2 regions of the Gottschalkia purinilytica genome follow, and region 1 is predicted to be linked to the other one. Evidence: a T-box and tRNA genes for the amino acid it is inferred to sense, from the RefSeq annotation. Region 1 holds a T-box; the other holds one or more tRNA genes.
The links. A T-box is a leader RNA that pairs with one kind of tRNA and senses whether it is charged. The one in region 1 lies ahead of thrS (threonine--tRNA ligase), so its partner is inferred to be a tRNA-Thr.

Region 1 (10,060 bases):
ATCCCATTGTTCTAATGTTCCCATGTAGCTTTCTGGCCTTGTAGAAAGTTCCACATGGTATTTGAATCCAAATACTTTATATACGTGGTCAGCTAAATCTATTACTTTTATCAATTCTTCTTTAACTTGTTCTGGTAGCATAAATATATGTGCATCATCTTGAGTAAAAGTTCTTACTCTCATAAGACCATGTAATGCGCCAGCTAATTCATGTCTATGCACCTGACCAAGCTCAGCCCATCTAAGTGGTAAATCTCTATAACTGTACATTTCTGACTTGTATATAAGCATAGCTCCAGGACAGTTCATAGGCTTCACAGCATAATCTAGTTCATCTATTTTTGTAGTATACATATTTTCTTTATAGTGTTCCCAGTGCCCTGATTGATGCCACAATTGTTGATTTAACATTATAGGAGTTTTTATTTCTCCATATCCTCTTTTTAAATGTTCTTCTCTCCAGAATTGTTGTATTGTATTCCAAAGAACCATTCCTTTTGGATGGAAAAATGGAAATCCTGGCCCTTCGTTATGCATAGTAAATAAGCCTAATTCTTTACCTAGCTTTCTATGATCTCTTTTCTTAGCTTCTTCTAGCATTTCAAGATATGCATCTAAATCTTTTTGCTTTTCAAAAGAAGTACCATATATTCTTTGAAGCATTGGTCTTTTTTCGTCACCTCTCCAATATGCTCCTGCGATACTTGTTAATTTAACAGCTTTTACTTTTTTAGTACTTGGTAAGTGTGGTCCTCTACAAAGATCTGTAAACTCTCCTTGCTTATAGAAAGATATTTCTGATCCTTCAGGTAAATCTTCTACTAATTCTACTTTGTATTCTTCTTTCTGCTCTTTTAAAGATTTTAAAGCTTCTTCTCTAGATAGTGCAAATCTTTCTATTTTCAAGTCTTCTTTAGCTATCTTTTTCATTTCTTTTTCTAGTAGTTCTAAATCTTCTGGAGTAAATCTGTGTTCTGTATCTATATCATAGTAAAACCCATCTTTTATCGAAGGTCCTATAGCAAGCTTAGCATCTGGGAAATGTCTTTTTACTGCTTGTGCAAGCATATGAGCACTTGTATGTCTGAATATTTCTTTCCCATCTTCATCATCAAATTTTAGTAATTCTAAATTAGAATCCTCTGTTATTTCTTTGTTCAGTTCTGATAATTCTCCATTAACTTTAGCTCCTACAACAACTCTTGCTAATCCTTCACTTATATCTTTTGCTATATCTATAACTTTTGTTCCTTTATCATACTCTCTTACTGATCCGTCAGGTAATTTAATGCTTATCTTAGACATATGAACTTCATCCTCCTTATTTAATTTTAGACTTTATACAATAAAAAAACTCTCACACCTAGAATTTTTTCTAGGGGCGAGAGTTGATTGCTCACACGGTTCCACCCTAATTAAAAGTTTTTTAATTAAACTTCACTCTAATGATTATAACGTAATCAACGGACATCTTTACTCCATATAGGATTTCAGATACAACTCAAGGGTAGTTTTCAATTAGGTAAATCTAGGGTGCTTACAGCCACGACATCCCCTCTCTTTAGACTACTTCTAATTTACTCGTCCTCTCATAGCTTTAATATATTTTAACTTAAATTATAGATATATTTTTAATTTATGTCAAGATATGTTTTCATGTTATATTTTTATTTCTAAATACCTTTATTATCTTCACTTAAGTCGCTTCCTGGTCTTATATTATCTTTAAACTTATCTATATAAAATTTACCATTGCTATCTACTGTAGCATACATAACTTCATCTATTCTACTTATGTTATGCTTTTTCAATTCTCTCATTAATTGCTCACCTGTTAGCTTTCTTTTCTTAAGATTTTCATATATTATTTGTCCATCTAAAACTATTTCAGTAGGTAAAGTTTCAGGTTTAAGGTCTAAGTTTAAATCTCCTAAAGTAACATTTCTCTTTTCTGCCTTTTTAATTATACTTAATAGTCCATTTACCTCTAATATTCCTACCTCTACATCTTCAGGGGAAAAGCAGTTTGATTGTCTTAATAAAAGCCGAAGATCATCCATGTTATATCTTGTTCTGCTCAAATTTTTCTCCAGTATCTGTCCATCTTGAATTACTAAAATAGGTTCTCCATCCAAAACTTTTTCTAGGGTTCTACTTTTAAGAGTAGCTTTAGAAACTGAATATGTCAGAGCTCCAAATAATAAGAGTCCAACAAAATGTTGCCATGTTCTATTATCTAAGTCTGTAGCAAGTGTAGCTGCTATAGAACCAAATGTTATACCATTGATATACTCATAAAATGTAAATTGAGAAATTTGCTGTCTCCCTAATAGCCTAGTTATATATAGTATTGCAAAAAAAGCTAAAAAAGTTTGTATAACTATTTCAATAAAATCTTTCATTAATAATTCACCTCTATATATCTTTTCTTATATATATTTTGTTATATTTTGCAGATACTATACTTAATATATTAATTAATTAAAAAAAGAGGTGATTTATATGTCTTTAATATATGAGATTATCCTTTCTGTAGTTTTCATAGTAGCAGGATTTATATTACTATGGGTATTAAGTAAAAAGGAAAAGATATAACTGTAATATTACCATAACCTTATACTTCAAAGAACTTATTAAATACCTGCTATGTAATATACCTATTTTAATAGTCTTATTTTAAAGTAAGCTTAAATAACCTATGCTTTTACTTTCTTAGTTATTTTAATAGTATATATTAGTGTTGGTATTAATATTAGTTGTATTAATATTCCTGGTATTCCAGTAATTATTGATCCCTTTACAAATATTATAGGATTCATTTTAACTCCAAAAAATGTAGATAAAATAAATACTGTAATTCCTGCAACTATTCTACCTACTACTTGTGCTGTTACTAGTGAAGGTATAACTAAAGTTTCAAACTTTTTTGAAATAAGTGAGGTTATTAATCCATAGGAACCTAACTCAGCCATCATTATTATACCTATTGGAAATATAGGTGGCATACCTGTAACTACACTACTTAATAGTGGAGTTGCTATTCCTAAAACTAATGCAAAATATGGTGGTAGTAAAAAACCTCCTATTAGTACTGATATATGCATAGGTAAAAATATTGGTCCTGTACCTCCGAACAAATGAAATACCATAGGAATAATCAGTCCTAATCCTAATAATATTCCTGTTAATACTAAGTCTTTTGTAGTAAATTTATTATTCATATTATTCCACCTTTTTATTAAATATTTAATTTTAGATTATAAGATTTAGTTCTATAGCTTGTCTATCATATAAATAATATACAATTATAATTTTTTCTAAAAAAGATTAACCATGAAAGCTTTTTATATCAAAGTTCTCATGGTTTATTTTCTTTCTAGCTACTTTTTCTTATATTTTCAAGAAATTCTGATATTTTGCTAATTAATACTTCAGGTTCATCTATATATTGTGCTATTTTTTCTATAGGACAAACATCTGTCATATCCCTATTTTTGATATATGGAATAGCTTTATCATAAGTGAAGATAATATGACTGTTTTCTAATACATTTATTGCCCCTTCAGATATAATCTCTGTAAATAATCTTTTTATATCTAAACATTTACATAATAGTGCAGCAGCCTTTCCAGTAACTTTATCTGCAATACTTGAACCTTTAAAGTTTTTTTCAGATTGTAGTACTGCATTATATATTGGCTTTATCCCTTTATCAGCACTTCTAAATAGTATTTTACCATCTTTTACAATTACAAGAGATAAATTTTCTTTTTCAAGAGTATCTTTAGCTAACTCTATATCTTTCAAGATACCAACTCCTCAATTTTGGAATTCTAATATAGAGTATCAAAATTTTTAGTTTTTTTCAATTTTCTTATTTTTTATCTATTAGGTGGAGCTTCTTCTAATACTAAGTTTATATATTTATAATTTCCTCTTCTAAAAACCTTTATTTTTATTTCATCACCTGGATTGTATTTGTCAATAACTGAAGACATTACACTTAAACTTTCCACTCTTTTATTATCTATTTCTAATATAATATCACCTTCTATAAGACCACTTTTACTTCCAGGACCAATCTCATCTATCTTTCCTATGTATATTCCTTTCGGTATCTTGTATCTCTCAACTAATTCATCCGTTGTCTCTCCTAGTCCAAGACCCAACCAAGGTCTTTTTATATATCCGTATTCTATTAATTCATCTATAATTGGTAATGCATCATTTATAGGTATTGCAAATCCCATCCCTTCTATCTCTTCACCTGTAAGTTTTGCACTATTTATTCCTATGACCTCTCCTTTTTCATTTACTAAAGCTCCACCACTATTACCTGGATTTATAGCGGCGCTAGTTTGTATGAGAGTCATTCTTCTATTATTCATCATAATAGTTCTATTAAGTCCACTTATTATTCCATCTGTGACAGTACTATTAAATACTTCTCCTACAGGATTTCCTATAGCTATTACACGCTCTCCAACTTTTAATCTATCGGAGTCTCCTATCTTAACATCTCTAAAAGCACTCCCTGGAATTTTAATTACAGCTAAATCACTTCTTTTATCTTCACCTACAATCTCACCCTTATATTCTGAACCATCACTAAGAGTAACTATTACTTCTGAAGCTTTATTTACAACATGCTGATTAGTTATTATGTATCCATCATCTTTATATATAATTCCAGATCCTATCCCTTTGTCTTTCATCTCTACATTTTCTCCATCTTTAATTTTAACTCTATTTCTCACCAAAACTATTGATGGAATTACTTCATCTGCAATATTAGGTATATTCTTTGTTTGTCCTATATTTTCTTGCTCTTTTTGTATAGCTTCAATCATTTCTGTTTTTTCTGCCTCTGTAAAGATATATCCAAGTAAAAAGCCAAATATGAATACAGATGCACATGTAATTATTATAATTCTGAACTCTTTGCTAGTTCTATATTTTTCCAGATATTTTTGATATATATTTTTAATAGGCATACTATTACTATTACCTTTCATAGTCTTCCTCCCTCTTTCATACATTACATTTGCTAGATTATAAACATTTTATGTATCTTTTATACAATAGTTGTATAAAATATTAGACATATTTTATTTACTTATATTAATTAAGGTATGAATATAGACTATAAAAAATAATAAAGTTTTTAATGTTTGAAAATATGTTTATTTAAATGTTTAATAACATATAAATGAGATATACATATATATAGTAGTATTTATCATTTCTACTTTTTCTGATAGAATGTAATTTCAACTTAATTAACTTTTGAGAGGTGAGACATGACTAATATTATCAGCTCTGATAACATAATTTTTATAGGAATTTTGGCCAGTGTAATAGCTGGACTATTTACAGGATTAGGAGCATTACCTATATTTTTCACTAGAAATATATCTAGTAAAATGTTAGATGTATTGTTAGGTTTTGCTGCTGGAGTAATGCTAGCTGCTACTTCATTTTCATTAGTAATCCCTTCAATTGAGTACGGAGGAGGGGGATTTAAAGGAGCAGGTTTTGCTGCTTTAGGAATATTAGTAGGAGGTTTATTTTTAGACTTTACTGATAAATACTCTCCTCATACACACTTTTTGAATAGTCCTGAAAGGGAAAATACCGAATCATTAGCTAAGTTATGGTTGTTTATAATAGCTATAACTATACATAATTTCCCTGAAGGTTTAGCTGTAGGGGTAGGATTTGGAGATGGAAATATCGCAAATGGTATTACTTTAGCTATAGGTATAGGTCTACAAAATATGCCTGAGGGATTGGCAGTAGCATTAGCATTATTAAGAGAAAAATTTTCTACAAAACAAGCTTTTTTAATAGCTCTTGCCACTGGATTAGTAGAACCTATTGGTGGGATCATTGGAGTAGTTCTAGTTCAAATTGCAAGACCTATATTACCTTTCGCGTTATCATTTGCCGCTGGTGCCATGTTATTTGTTATTAGTAATGAAATAATACCTGAAACGCATAAGAATGGGTATGAAAGACAAGCTACATATGGTATATTGATAGGATTTGTATTAATGATGTTTTTAGATGTAACTTTAGGATAAAAAAAGTATGTTTGCATTTTAGCAAACATGCTCTTTTATTCACCTATTAAACAATAATATCTATATATCAATTCGTCCAGTTCGATACTTAATTTCAATGCTTCGTTTTTATCTACATTTTCTCCTGATAAAAGACAGTTTAATTCTTCTTGTTTAGTTCTTATTATCCCTTTCATTTCTTTTACATCACCTTTCTTCATAATATGTTTCCTTCCTTATTTAAAAACATTTATAATTTTCTATTTTATATTGTCGTATGACATATTTAAACAAATTTATCATTCAGTATGTTCCAATCCACGGTATATAGTATCACTTTCTTACATAAATTTCAATTAAAAGTATTATCTTTTTGTTTTTAGGTCTTTAGTCCTATTTTTTGTATATTTAGTATATTTTTAGAACAAATGTTCTTATATTTTAATTATAACATATACTGTATTGTATGTAGTAAATTTTGTAAATATTTCAAATGTTTATTTTATAATCGTAATCAGATATATTAACTTTTAGTTTTGCTATATATTCTTTATCATCGTAACTTTTCTTTCCCATCTTGAATTCCAAATTTATCCAAGAATTTATTAAGCCTTAAATACCAATGATTGCTTATTTAATATTTAATAAATTGTAATAATTTAATTTTTTAATATCCTATATATGTTGTATAAAGAGAGTATAATATAAGTAAATGTCTGATTATTATACATAGGTAAAAAATCATAGAAAGGAAGATTTTATGGAAAAAGTAATTGAGAAATTTTTAAGATATGTAAAAATTGACACTATGTCTGATGAAAGCTCTGAAACATGTCCTAGTACAAAGAAGCAACTTAATTTAGCAAAAATATTAGTAAGTGAACTTAAAGAAATGGGGATTAGCGATGCATCTGTAGATGAAAATGGATATGTAATGGCTACTATCCCATCTAATATAGATAAGGATGTTCCTGCTATAGGATTTATAGCTCATATGGATACTAGTCCTGACATGTCTGGTGCTAATGTGAATCCTCAAATAGTAAAAAATTATGATGGTAAAGATATCATTCTAAACAAAGAGAATAACATAGTTTTATCTCCTAAGGATTTTCCTGAGCTTAAAGAATATAAAGGTAAAACTATAATTACAACAGATGGAACAACTCTGTTAGGAGCTGATGATAAAGCTGGGGTAGCTGAGATAATGACTGCTATAGAATATATCGTAAATAACCCTAGCATAAAGCATGGTACTATAAAAGTAGGATTTACACCAGATGAAGAAATAGGTAGAGGTGCTGACAGATTTGATGTCGAAAAATTTGGTGCTGACTTCGCTTATACTCTAGATGGTGGTCCTATAGGAGAACTTGAATACGAAAATTTTAATGCAGCAAGTGCTAAAATTATCATATCTGGCAGAAATGTTCATCCTGGTTCTTCAAAAAATAAGATGATTAATTCTATGGAAATAGCTATGGAATTAAACTCTATGTTACCTGAAAATGAAAAACCTCAATATACAGAAGGATATGAAGGCTTTTTTCATTTAATAGGTATAAATGGATCCGTGGAAGAAACTACTGTCAGATATATAATAAGAGATCATGATAAAAATAAATTTGAAAATAAAAAGAAGATACTGTCTAATGCTGTTAAATATTTAAATTTAAAGTATAGAAGTAATCTAATTAAATTAGACCTAAAAGATCAATACTATAATATGAAAGAAAAAATAGAACCAGTTATTCACATAGTAGAAACTGCAAAAAAAGCTATGATAGAACTAGGAATAGAGCCTAAATTAACACCAATTCGAGGCGGCACTGATGGTTCTAGATTGTCTTATATGGGACTCCCGACACCAAATTTGTTTACAGGTGGTCATAATTTTCATGGTAAATATGAATACATACCCGTAGAGTCAATGGAAAAGTCTGTTGAAGTAATATTGAAAATTATAGAACTCTATAGCAAGTAATACAAAAAGTCACTATTGAATAGTTAGTTATTAATAGTGACTTTTTATTATTCATAATAAAGGTTTATTAAGTATATAGTTACTTAATATAATATCCATCCATTAGAAATACTATCTATTTCAACTTTATCATTATAGTTCATATTCATATTACAACAATTTATATTTAAGATATAGTTATATTTACCAGAATGTTTAAACTCATCAGTAATTATTTCAAAAACCATGTCTCTATAGTATCTATATGAAAGTCCCGCTCTTATATCTCTATATTTTTCTACTGCTGATAACTCGCCAAATAAAGCTTTTTTTATTCCTTTTATATATGATTTAGGCTTTTTAAATGTTACTTTATCTGATAGTTTTATATCTTTCCCTGTAAAGTCTTTATATATTTTTCTAAACATTTTAAAGTGTTTTCTTTCATCATTTCTTATAGACTTTATCATATCTTTTTCTTCTTTAGTCGGAGCTACAGATATTAAGTAATCATAGAAAAGTTCGTCTTCCTTCTCCCCTTCTACAGCTTTTTTAACCAATGAAAGTGCATATTCTAATTTCTTATAAGTAACCTTACTCCCATATCCCATATACCCGTATGAAGGCATACATGGAATCCTATAAAACATATCATATTCAGAGTAAAACATTTTATATCCTCCTATATTTTAATAATTACAAAGTTTCAGATAATATAGTTATATGTATATATACAATTTATGAACCTTGACTCAAATATGAATCTTGTCTCATTTCTGCAATATAAAAAATAGGAAATCCATAAAAAATGAATTCCCTACTTTATATATTATCTTTAACTTGTAATTTACAAAATATTATCTGAGTATGTTTCTTGCTACTTGTATACCATTTGCAGATGCTTGCTGTAGTCCTCTTGTAATACCAGCCCCGTCCCCTATAGCATATAATCCTTTTATATTAGTTTCGAATTTATCATCTACAACGACCTTATTTGAATAAAATTTAACTTCTACTCCATATAATAGTGTTTCTTCACTTGCCATCCCTGGCACTATTTTATCTAGCGCTTCTATCATTTCTTCTAAGTCCTTCATTATTCTATATGGTAAAACTAATGATAAATCTCCTGGAACAGCATCTTCTAAAGTAGCTATTATATTATTTCTGAAAAGTCTTTCTTCTGTAGTTCTTCTACCTCTTTTAAAATCACCATATCTTTGAACAAGTATTTTTCCGCCTGAAAGCATGTTTCCTAGCTTAGCTATATGTTTTCCATAGTCAATAGGTGAATCGAATGGTTCTGTAAATTGTTTAGAAACTAGTAATGCAAAGTTAGTATTATTAGTCTTTAGCTCTTGTGATTTATATGCATGTCCATTTACTACAGCTAAATTATCATCATAATATTCTGTAGCTACTACTCCTGATGGATTTGAACAGAATACTCTAACTTTATCATCAAAAGTAGGTGTATAATATATTAATTTACTCTCATACATTGCCTCGTTTAACTCTTTCATTACTTCATCTCTTACCTCTACTCTTACACCTATATCTACTGCTCCTACTTGTGTACCTATATTATTTTCCTTACATATATCTCTTAGCCAAGCAGAACCTTCTCTACCCACTGCAGCAACAACTTTTTCAGAATAATATATCTTTTCTTCTTTATCTTTAGTAATTACTACACCCTTTATCATGTTGTCTTCTATAACTAACTTTTCTACCATTGTGTTAAATATTATCTCTACTCCTGAATCAATAAGGTGACGTTGAAGATCAGAGTAGATTCTATATCCTTCTTCTGTACCTAAATGACGTACAGGACACTCTATAAGTTTTAAACTACTTTCTATAGCCTTTTTTCTAATTTCCGCAATTTTTTCAGGGTTATCTACTCCATGAATTTTTGTATCTGCTCCAAATTCTAGATAAACTTGGTCAGCTTCTTTTATAAGTTCTTTAGACTTTTCATATCCTAAAATATCTGGTAAAGTTCCTCCTACATCTGGAGAAAGTGATAGTTTT
Region 2 (4,614 bases), on a different contig from region 1:
AAGTAGCTTTTTTACCTATACTAATAGTATAGTTTTAACATAATCCTTGACTTTTAATCAAATAATGCTTTTAAAAAGACTAGGTCAAAAGACCTAGTCTATTCATCTATATAGATAAATCATAAAATTATCCTAAGATCTCAGTAACTACTCCAGCTCCTACTGTTCTACCACCTTCACGAATAGCGAATCTTAATCCTTCTTCCATCGCAATTGGTGTTATTAATTCTATTGTGAATGTTGCGTTATCTCCTGGCATTACCATTTCTACGCCTTCATTTAATTTGATTGATCCTGTTACGTCTGTTGTTCTGAAGTAGAATTGTGGTCTGTATCCATCAAAGAATGGTGTATGTCTTCCACCTTCTTCTTTTCCTAATACGTATACTTCTGACTTAAATTTTGTATGTGGTGTTATTGTTCCTGGTTTTGCTAATACTTGACCTCTTTCGATCTCGTCTCTTTGCACACCTCTTAATAATGCTCCTATGTTATCTCCTGCTTGCGCTTCGTCTAATAACTTTCTGAACATTTCAATTCCTGTACATACTACTGTTCTTGATTCTTCTGTTAATCCTATGATTTCTAAGTTATCTTGTACTTTTAATACTCCTCTTTCTACTCTTCCTGTTGCAACTGTTCCTCTACCTGTAATTGAGAATACGTCTTCTACTGGCATTAAGAATGTTTTGTCTGTATCTCTTTCTGGTGTTGGGATTGTTTCGTCTACTACTTTCATTAATTCTACGATTTTGTCTCCCCATTCTCCGTCTGGATCTTCTACTGCTTTTAATGCTGATCCTACTACGATTGGTGTGTTATCTCCATCGAATTCATATTCGCTTAATAATTCTCTTACTTCCATTTCTACTAGTTCGATTAGTTCTTCGTCGTTTACCATGTCTGCTTTGTTTAAGAATACTACTATTTTAGGTACTCCTACTTGTTTTGATAGTAATATATGCTCTCTTGTTTGTGGCATTGGACCATCTGCTGCTGAACATACTAAGATAGCTCCGTCCATTTGTGCTGCTCCTGTAATCATGTTCTTTACGTAGTCAGCATGGCCTGGACAGTCTACGTGTGCATAGTGTCTAGCATCTGTTTCATATTCAACGTGTGATGTTGATATTGTTATTCCTCTTTCTCTTTCTTCTGGAGCTTTATCTATATTATCGTATGCTACTCCTTCTCCTGTTCCAAATCTTTTGTTTAATACGATTGTGATTGCTGCTGTTAATGTTGTTTTACCGTGGTCAACGTGTCCTATTGTTCCTATGTTTACGTGTGGCTTATTTCTTTCAAATTTTGCTTTTCCCATTTTTACTCCTCCTTACACTTATAGGCTCTTACAATTTATAAAACATAATAATGACTATCTCAACAGTCATTTTTATCAAAATTCAAAGTATTTAAGTTTAGGCGTTCCATTTATGTATTTAATATGGAGCCCACGACCGGACTTGAACCGGTGACCTCTTGCTTACCATGCAAGTGCTCCACCTACTGAGCTACGTGGGCATTTCGCCACCTAGATATTTTACTACTTGCATAGTTTAATGTCAACTGCAAAAAGTTACTGTAATTTTACTTTATATACATTTTTATAAATCTCTTACTTCCAAGTATCTCTCTAGTTTTCGTTTAACTCTTTGAAGCGCATTATCAATAGATTTCACATGTCTTTTTAAGTCTACTGCTATCTCTTGATATGATTTACCTTGTAGGTATGAAATCAATACTTCCCATTCTAAGTCACTTAATATTTCCCCAATTTTACTTTCAATATTTCTTAGTTCTTCTCTACTTATTATTAATTCTTCTGGGTCAGTAATCTTAACTCCAGTTAAGACATCAAGTAGAGTTCTATCTGATTCCTCATCATATATAGGTTTATTCAGTGAAACATATGAATTAAGCGGTATATGTTTCTGTCGTGTAGCTGTTTTTATAGCTGTTATGATTTGTCGTGTTATGCAAAGTTCTGCAAACGCTCTAAAAGAAGTAAGCTTGTCTTGATTATAGTCGCGGATAGCTTTATATAATCCTATCATCCCTTCTTGAATTATATCTTCTTTATCTGCCCCAATTAAAAAATAAGATCTCGCCTTGGCCCTTACAAAGTTCTTATACTTCTTGATAAGATACTCTAAGGCCATAGAATTACCATTTTTAGCATCTTCAACAATTACTTCATCTTTTAATTCTTCATAAGTTTCTATTAATGTTTCCTTTTGTACGCTTAAGGCCACAAAACATCCCCTCCAGTAATTAGTTAAAGTCCCCCTTGAACTTATAATTCATATTATATATTAATGAACTTCTATCAGTCAAGTAATTTAGCTATTCTTTCCCCATTTTTCAAGCTTCTCTAAAGTCTCTTTATCTAGCCTTCCTATAATTAGATCATTAGATTCATTTAGCTTGATATTTTTTCTTCTTATAGCTTCCTTATGCTGGCCTATTTCTAATTTTAATTCTCTTGCTGATACTCTCGTTCCACCTCTACCCATTACTATCTGTTGTTCTACCCAATCAGATGTAGCAACCCGTACTTTTTTAGTTCTACCGATAGAGTCTAGTATTTTTTCTATATAGTGATCAGCAGTTTCTTTTTCCTTTGTGTATATAATTTCTACACCCTTTATTTTTTCTTTTTTTTCACTACTTCCTTTTACCAAGTGTGCATCAAACACTATAGTTACTTTAATACCAGTATAACTTTGATACTCTGCCATAATTTCAACAAGCTCATTTCTAGCTGACTCTAAGCTTATATTACTTAACTCTCTTAAGTCTTCCCAAGCGTTTATTATATTATATCCATCTACAAACAGATATTCTTTATGCATACCCTTCATATCATTAATCTAGTCTCCTCTGTCTTACAACCTCATATGCCACTATAGATGTAGCGACAGAAGCATTTAAAGATGATACTTTTCCAGCCATAGGTATTTTTATTAGAAAATCACACTTTTCTTTTACCAGTCTTCCTATTCCTTTTCCTTCACTACCTATAACTAGCCCGATAGGGCCTTTCAAGTCTTTTTCGTAATAGTATTCACCTTCCATATGAGCCCCATATATCCATATGCCTTTAATTTTTAACTCTTCTATAACAGAGCTAATATTTGATACTTTTGCTACTGGTATATACTCAACTGCTCCTGCTGATGTTTTTATTACAGTAGGTGTAATTCCTGCTGATCTTCTTTTTGGTATTATAACTCCATGTGCTCCAGCACATTCTGCTGTACGAATTATGGCACCTAAGTTATGTGGGTCTTCTATTTCATCAAGAATTATAATAAATGGATCTTCATTCTTACTCTCAGCAAACTCTAAAATATCATCTACAGTTTTATATGAATAAGGAGATACTATTGCTATAACACCTTGATGAGAGTTTGTATCTGATAAAGAATCTAATTTTGACTTCTCAACATACTGAATAACTATTCTTTTATCTTTTGCCATTCCTATTATCTTATTAATAGATCCCTTATTAGCACTTTTAGATATTAATATTTTTTCTATGCTTCTTTCAGACTTTAATGCTTCTATAACAGGATTACGACCTTCTATATAGTTTTCTAAATTTTCCATGATTTCACCTCTATTTTTGCTTACATCTCACATATATGTGACTTAAGCTAAAGTGATTTAAATTTTTCCCTTACTTCCTTTATTTTTCCACAAGTCATTTTCCCCTCTGTACAAGGACCTTGTACACATGGTGGTCCGGCATATTGGAATAAAGTAGGAGCAACATGTCTTACTTGTCTAAGCATCTCAGTTGCAAGTGATCTTATTTCCCATTGAGCCCTTTCACAGCATCTATGTTCAAAGAAATTAAATAAAGCTCTAGCATTCATTGTAACTATTATTTTAGTTTCACAAGCATTAGGAAATATGTATCTTGCATCTTCTATGCTCATCTTCTCTGCTTCTTTACGTGCTTTCTCTTCTTTATATCCTTGATTTATTAATCTTTCATAATGCTTTTTAAATAAAATATCTGATATTTTATCATAATATTTTTGATCTTCTTCCATAGCTTTTATAAAAAGCTCTTTAGCTTCTTTTACATTTTCAATAGAAGGAGGGATAATATATTCAAACTGATCTAATTTTACATATCTTTGAGACTGTTGAGAATAAGAAGAACCTATTCTATGTCTTACTAACTGATGTGTAAGAGTCCTGCTTATTCCTTCTATAGCAAATGTAAAAGATATATGTTCTATAGGAGATTGATGTCCTACAGACATAAGCATTTTTATAAAGCTTTCAACTTTCTCATCATCCAGCTTTTCTTCTATCTTGTCCACTCCAACTGCAGAGTAGCAAAGCTTAGCTGATGAAGCTATAAGCTTTTCTCCATCTTCTGTATATCTTAGTAAGTTCACCTTAAGTTTTGATGACAAGTTTATTCCCCCTTAAAACTATTCTTCTATAATATACTTGAATAGTTCCATTATCCTATCATTTCTTTCTAAAAGATATAGGAATCCAATCAAGGCTTCAAATCCTGTAGCATACTTATAATCATGTAAACTAGCATTTTTAGGGATAGTCCCTGATTTGGCATTCCTACCTCTTTTTACAATA

Region 2: it has a tRNA-Thr gene. The T-box ahead of thrS (threonine--tRNA ligase) is inferred to sense a tRNA for this amino acid. The anticodon was not compared.

Annotation. Positions count from the first base shown of each region.
Region 1 covers NZ_LGSS01000011.1:106,775-116,834, reverse strand. Annotated here, with positions in the region: gene thrS (threonine--tRNA ligase) at 1-1,305, opposite strand, end outside; T-box leader at 1,375-1,602, opposite strand; gene CLPU_RS11685 (YetF domain-containing protein) at 1,674-2,402, opposite strand; gene CLPU_RS11680 (ECF transporter S component) at 2,697-3,221, opposite strand; gene CLPU_RS11675 (DUF1893 domain-containing protein) at 3,377-3,808, opposite strand; gene CLPU_RS11670 (S1C family serine protease) at 3,883-5,016, opposite strand; gene CLPU_RS11665 (ZIP family metal transporter) at 5,302-6,084, shown strand; gene CLPU_RS16745 (aspartyl-phosphate phosphatase Spo0E family protein) at 6,120-6,284, opposite strand; gene pepT (peptidase T) at 6,824-8,047, shown strand; gene CLPU_RS11655 (ferritin-like domain-containing protein) at 8,131-8,697, opposite strand; gene CLPU_RS11650 (NAD(P)/FAD-dependent oxidoreductase) at 8,884-10,060, opposite strand, start outside.
Region 2 covers NZ_LGSS01000010.1:65,873-70,486, reverse strand. Annotated here, with positions in the region: gene tuf (elongation factor Tu) at 128-1,321, opposite strand; tRNA gene CLPU_RS10670 (tRNA-Thr) at 1,446-1,521, opposite strand; gene sigH (RNA polymerase sporulation sigma factor SigH) at 1,605-2,252, opposite strand; gene CLPU_RS10660 (NYN domain-containing protein) at 2,340-2,861, opposite strand; gene rlmB (23S rRNA (guanosine(2251)-2'-O)-methyltransferase RlmB) at 2,866-3,609, opposite strand; gene thyX (FAD-dependent thymidylate synthase) at 3,657-4,430, opposite strand; gene CLPU_RS10645 (Mini-ribonuclease 3) at 4,449-4,614, opposite strand, start outside.